Regions from separate parts of the Bacillus cereus group sp. RP37 genome, predicted to be linked through region 2. Evidence: riboswitches for the same ligand, from Rfam matches in the RefSeq annotation. Region 2 holds a riboswitch; the other holds the start of a gene.

Region 1 (3,442 bases), 700 kb from region 2:
CTGCTTGCTGAATACTCTCTTTATCATCTTTTACAATTTCATAAGAAGTCACTTTATGTCCTGCTTCTTTTAACAATTCATGTAATAATTGTCCGCTCTTATCTGTCTCTTCCGTACGTGTATCGGAAATTGTTACGATCTTACAACGCACTTCTTTTGGTGCTTGTTTTTTATGTTCGGTTACGCTCATTTTTCATCTTTCCTTTCTTAAAGGCTTTTCTTCATTTTATCATATATATCTTTGCACAATTATGTATGAAGCCAACGATGCATCATGATACAATATAAGTATACTAACCCACAAAAAGGAAAATGAAAAACCATTTCCTAGACTTCACATCTTTAACTACTCTCTATATTTTCTACATAATAGAATTCAATTTTATAACTTGCACTACAAAATAAGCCGGAGGTCTAATACTATGGAACTTTATAAAAAACTAACAACAACATTCATCCTCTTATTCGTCGCTTCCATTACTGTTGGCTTTTCCTTAAAAGGCGCAATCCCATACGCTACATTAGTAAGCATTATATTCGCGACACTATTTTTACTAAGCAGTGCCTTTTGCGCTGGTAAAGCACGTCAACTGAAAGGGTGATCATCTATGTTCCGTAAGAAACAAATCCTTTGTAAATCATGTGAAAAAGAAATACAAACGTATGAAAAAGCATGGATTCATATGCCCTTTCCGGCCAGTGGTATGACGAATATGAAAAAGTATATTGAGCTAGACGGCGAAGTGTATTGTGGCTCATGCATTCAAATTGTAAGTAAAGCGCAATAAAAAAAGCTTTGCGCTCACCGCGCAAAGCTTTTTTTCATATATTATAGACCAGCTTGCTCTTTTAAAGTTGCAGCTTTGTCTGTACGTTCCCATGATAGATCTACATCAGTACGTCCGAAGTGGCCGTACGCTGCTGTTTGTTTGTAAATTGGGCGACGTAAGTCTAGCATTTTAATAATACCAGCTGGGCGAAGATCGAAGTTGTTACGAACTAGTTCTACTAATACGTCTTCAGATACTTTACAAGTGCCAAATGTATCAACTGAAATTGATACTGGTTGTGCTACACCGATTGCGTATGCAAGTTGTACTTCTGCTTTATCAGCAAGACCAGCTGCTATGATATTTTTCGCAACATAACGAGCTGCATATGCTGCAGAGCGGTCAACTTTTGTTGCATCTTTACCAGAGAATGCACCGCCACCGTGGCGAGCGTATCCACCGTAAGTATCAACGATGATTTTACGTCCTGTTAAACCAGCATCACCTTGTGGTCCACCAATTACGAAGCGGCCAGTTGGGTTAATGAAGAATTTCGTTTCTCCATCCATTAATTCCGCTGGAACTACAGCCTTAATTACATGCTCTTTTAAATCGCGATCGATTTCTTCCCATGTAACATCTGGATGATGCTGTGTAGAAATTACAATTGTATCTACACGTACAGGTTTACCATTTTCATCATACTCAACTGTAACTTGCGTTTTTCCATCCGGACGTAAGTATGATAATGTGTCATCTTTACGTACTTCAGTTAAACGACGAGCTAATTTGTGAGCAAGCGAGATTGGAAGTGGCATTAATTCTTGTGTCTCATTACATGCGAAACCAAACATTAAACCTTGGTCTCCTGCACCAATTGCCTCAATCTCAGCGTCAGTCATTTGACCTTCGCGTGCTTCTAGCGCTTGGTCAACACCCATAGCGATGTCAGCAGATTGCTCATCGATAGATGTTAAAACTGCACAAGTTTCTGCATCGAATCCGTATTTTGCGCGTGTGTAACCAATGCCTTGAATTGTTTCACGAACGATTTTTGGAATATCTACGTAAGTAGAAGTCGTAATTTCCCCCGCTACCAATACTAAACCAGTTGTTACAGTTGTTTCACAAGCTACACGTGCATTTGCGTCTTTTGATAAGATCGCATCTAAAATTGAATCAGAAATTTGGTCACAAATTTTATCTGGATGTCCTTCAGTTACAGACTCAGATGTGAACAGATGACGTTTTTTTGTCATGTGGTAAACCTCCCTACAGTAATTGTATATATTGTACGGAACTCATCCTTAATTTGCCACAAACTGCGACATACATTTATTCTCCCACAAGCATACAGAAAAACCTTTCCTACTTTACATAGAGGAAAGGTTTAATTTGCTACTTGCATACTGCTTTTTGCCCTTTGCTCTTATCGTTCGAGACCATTAGCCTCGCACAGGTTTTAGCACCTATTCACCTGTATTTACCACTACAAATGAGGTTGCTGGGCTTCATCGGGCCTGTCCCTCCGCCAGCTCGGGATAAGAGAGTATCCGTCCCAACCTATACTAAAGAAATGATATTCATTTGTCAATTAATATTCACATTTTCCTGAAAGTTTTTCTCAATGCGCCTAAAGTGAATTATTAATAAGGAAATAATGTATTCACACAAACAAATAGAAATAAATAGTATACATTATTTATATAATTGTGTTATACTCTTGTTGGGGATTACGAGAAATATTTCATTAAATGAAAAGGATGGTATATAAATATGAGTACTGTGAATGTCCAAATTGGTTTACACGAATTATTGAACGGAAGCAATGCACAGATTCAACTAAGTGTTCCGCAATTAGTGGAAAAAGTATTAATGCGAAATGAAGGGAAATTAACTTCTACTGGTGCGGTTTCTGCTTCAACAGGAAAATATACAGGACGTTCTCCTAAAGATAAATTTATTGTGAAAGAAGCATCGGTTGCTGACAAAATTGCTTGGGGAGCTGTGAATCAACCGATTTCTGAAGAACATTTTAATAAATTATATACTAAAGTTTTAGAATACTTAAAAGAAAAAGAAGAGTTATTCGTCTTCAATGGATTTGCAGGCGCTGACCGCAATTACCGCCTACCAATTCAAGTTATTAACGAATATGCATGGCACAATTTATTTGTACATCAATTATTCATTCGTCCAACTGAAGAAGAATTAACAACTCATGAATCAGAGTTCACAATTGTTTCTGCGCCGAATTTCAAAGCTGATCCAGCTGTTGACGGTACAAACTCTGAAGCATTCATTATGGTTTCATTCGAAAAACGTATCGTACTAATTGGTGGTACAGAATACGCTGGAGAAATGAAAAAATCAATCTTCTCTATTATGAACTTCTTACTACCTGAACAAGATATTCTTTCTATGCATTGCTCTGCAAACGTAGGTGAAGAAGGTGACGTAGCACTATTCTTCGGTTTATCTGGAACAGGTAAAACAACATTATCTGCTGATCCAAACCGTAAATTAATTGGTGATGATGAGCATGGTTGGTCTGATAACGGCGTATTCAATATTGAAGGCGGTTGCTACGCAAAATGTGTAAACCTTTCTCACGAGAAAGAACCACAAATTTTCGATGCAATCAAATTTGGATCTGTTTTAGAAAACGTTAT
Region 2 (3,442 bases):
TATGTATTAGCTTGTTTTTTCAAACAATGATGCAATTTCTCGCTTATAATCCCCACGTATAATTCCTTTTTCAGTAATAATACCTGTAATTAATTCATTCGGTGTTACGTCAAATGCAGGATTATAAACATCAGTTCCAATTGGCGCCACTTGTTTCCCAAAAATTTTCGTAACTTCTGTTTCATCTCTTTCTTCAATAACAATTTCTGTACCTGTTTGTTTCGTAATATCAAACGTAGATAACGGAGCTGCAACGTAGAACGGGATATCGAAATACTTTGCTAATATCGCTAAATTCATTGTTCCGATTTTATTTGCTGTATCTCCATTTGCAACAATTCGGTCCGCTCCTACAATAATCGCGTTTATTTCTTTCGTTTGAATAGCATGCGCTGCCGTATTATCTGTAATAAGTGTTACATCAATAGCTGCCTGTTTTAATTCCCAGGTCGTTAAACGTCCGCCTTGTAAAACAGGTCTCGTTTCACACGCATACGCATGTAAATGTACACCTTTTTCTTTCCCAATATAAAACGGTGCTAATGCAGTACCATATCTAGCAGTTGCAATACTGCCAGCGTTACAAATTGTTAAAATATTATTCCCGTCTTTAAAGCATGTTAATGCATGTTCTCCAATACTCCGGCATACCGCTTCATCTTCTTGCTGAATGAGAAGCGCTTCTTCTTCTAATATTTTTTGTGCTTCTTTTATTGTAGTAATATCTTGAATAGATTCTCTCATACGATCGATTGCCCAAAATAAATTGACTGCTGTCGGACGTGATGTTCCTAAATAATTACAATCTCTATTAAACTTCTTTTGAAATTCTTCCATATGTACAGTGTTATATTTTTTGGATGCAAGCGCCAAGCCAAATGCAGCTACAATTCCAATTGCAGGTGCTCCTCCCACTTCTAACATGACAATACTCTTCCATACCTCTTCAATCGTCGTTAATGTGTTATATTCTGTGCTATGCGGCAACTTTGTTTGATTTAATACTGCAATAGCATCCCCTTTCCAACTGACAGACCTCGGAATAGTAACAATTGTACTCATGCTTTTATCCCTCCAGAAACCGTCTGTTGAAATAATGTTCGGAACAGTTGAATATCAGCACTCTTAGATTCATATTTTATTAGTTCTTTACCTAAGGATAGCGCTTGTTTCTTAGCTTGAATTCTCGCTTCTTTATTTGCTATTTCATCTAAATCAGCTACATGTGCTAAGCCAATTGTTCTACGGATAAGCTCACATCCGGCAAATCCGACAGCATCCGTAAAAATATTTTGCAAAATAATTGGTAGCCATTGCTTTTCTTTCGTATATGCCTCTACACCTTCTCCAATCCATAACCTCGTAAAAGTTTCTACAAAATAACTCCACGTCTTCTCTATATGGAAAAATAGCAAATTTCTCTGTTCTTCTTCTCTAGATAGAGCATTTAATAATAGATTTGCAATAAATTGACCAAGATCAAATCCAAATGGGCCATATGTTGCAAATTCCGGATCAATCACTTTCGTTTCAGAAGGTGATGAAAAAATACTACCAGTATGTAAATCACCGTGAATAAGCGCTTCTTTTCTCGTTAAAAATTTATATTTATATTGCGCGACTTTTAACTTTAAAGTTTTGTCACTCCACAATTCATCAACCGCTAGTTGTAACTCCGGCTCATAATCATTCGTATCGTAATGACCGAACGGATCTGTAAACACTAAATCTTCTGTAATCTTACAAAGGTCTGGGTTTACAAATGTACCTTCTAGTACCCTTTTCTCTTCTGACTGCAAACCGAAATCTGAGGTGTAAAATAAAACATGTGCTAGAAAACGACCGATATGCTGAGATAAAAGTGGGTACTCTTCTCCGCCTATCAATCCCCTTCTTGTAATTGTTAACCTTGATAAGTCTTCTATGACTGTTACCGCTAACTCTTCATCATGACTGTACACTACCGGAACATAATTTGGTACATACTTCGCAAAGATTTGCAGTGCCTTGCTTTCAATCGTTGCTCTTTTTATAGACAATGGCCAGCTCTCACCAACTACTTTCGCATATGGCAATGCTTGTTTTAATATAATAGACTTCTCTCCATTATCTAATTTGAACACGTAATTTAAATTTCCATCTCCAATTTCATGACAAACTACATTTGCTTTCTTTTCAAAATAACCGTGTTCTTTTGCATATTGTATAGCTGTTTTTTCAGTTAATGAATAATATCCCATCGTCTTCTCCCCCTTTTAAATTCAGAGGTTTTTCTAACACAGAAAAACCTCTTTCCACTAAGAAAGAGGTTTGAAGTTTATCTTCTCCCCTCTTATCTGCCAGAAAGTAAACTTTCTGCTGGAATTAGCACCGTGCCTTTTGGCGTAAATAAACGCCCCATTTCACAATGGTATTACGGTCGGTTGCTGGGCTTCATCGGGCCAAATCCCTCCACCTGCTCTTGATAAGAGTTGTATAATTTTTTGAATTTTTAACTTTATGTTGAAGACTATACCAAGAATAAAAATCACTTGTCAACATTTTATTTGTATAATTCTGGACGACGATCTGCAAAAACCGGAATTCCTTTGCGTACTTCTTTAATTTTCTCGAATGTAAGCTCTCCAAATAAAATTGATTCTTCTTCATTCGCTTCCACAACAACTTCGCCCCAAGGATCGACAATTAAAGAATGACCGGCAAACTCATTATTCGGATCCTTTCCTGCCCTATTACATGCAACAACATAACACTGATTTTCGACTGCTCTTGCTTGCAATAACAAACGCCAATGTGCTAAACGAACTAATGGCCATTCTGCTACAACAAATAAAACCTTTGCACCTTTAGCAGTATGAACACGCATCCACTCTGGGAAACGAATGTCATAACAAATTGTGCCGGCGCACTCAACATCATCTAGCTTAAATTCACCTGTACTATTTCCAGCGATTAAATATTTATGTTCATCCATAAGCTGAAATAAATGAACTTTACTATATTCATTGACTAGTTCTCCTTCCTTGTTTACTACATACATTGTATTTGTAACACCTTGCTCTGCTTGCTTCGCTATAGACCCACCGACAATATGTACACCATATTGCTTCGACCATTCTTTCAGCTTTTCTTTCGTTTGCAATCCATCCCTATCTGCAATTTCAGAAAGTCTTGTTAAATCATATCCTGTTGTCCATAGTTCTGGTAAGACGATAACATCTGGTCTTTCCTTCATCGCTTCGCTTATTTTACTTTTAGCGTTCTCAATATTTTTTTCTACATCTCCAAAGACAATATCCATTTGAATACATGCGACTTTCATTTTGTCAGCCCCATTCATAATTTTTTCTTTACAAAATACTGGAAAGATTATATCATTTGTCACTAGAATTGTAACAACTTTCAAAAGAGGTGGAAAGTATGAAATTATTTCAACCTTCTG

What was found. Region 2 has a riboswitch for S-adenosylmethionine ahead of mtnK (S-methyl-5-thioribose kinase). Riboswitches for the same ligand answer to the same signal wherever they lie in the genome.
Positions count from the first base shown of each region.
Region 1: linked by a shared signal. The riboswitch ahead of metK (methionine adenosyltransferase) and the one ahead of mtnK (S-methyl-5-thioribose kinase) in region 2 are both predicted to bind S-adenosylmethionine.

Region 1 covers NZ_JARVHP010000001.1:681,405-684,846, reverse strand. The annotation lists gene QCI44_RS03580 (MogA/MoaB family molybdenum cofactor biosynthesis protein) at 1-190, opposite strand, end outside; gene QCI44_RS03575 (hypothetical protein) at 423-602, shown strand; gene QCI44_RS03570 (hypothetical protein) at 609-788, shown strand; gene metK (methionine adenosyltransferase) at 830-2,029, opposite strand; SAM riboswitch class I at 2,197-2,318, opposite strand; gene pckA (phosphoenolpyruvate carboxykinase (ATP)) at 2,547-3,442, shown strand, end outside.
Region 2 covers NZ_JARVHP010000001.1:1,382,720-1,386,161, reverse strand. The annotation lists gene mtnA (S-methyl-5-thioribose-1-phosphate isomerase) at 7-1,062, opposite strand; gene mtnK (S-methyl-5-thioribose kinase) at 1,059-2,240, opposite strand; SAM riboswitch class I at 2,330-2,471, opposite strand; gene QCI44_RS07440 (carbon-nitrogen family hydrolase) at 2,543-3,406, opposite strand; gene QCI44_RS07435 (pyridoxal phosphate-dependent aminotransferase) at 3,421-3,442, shown strand, end outside.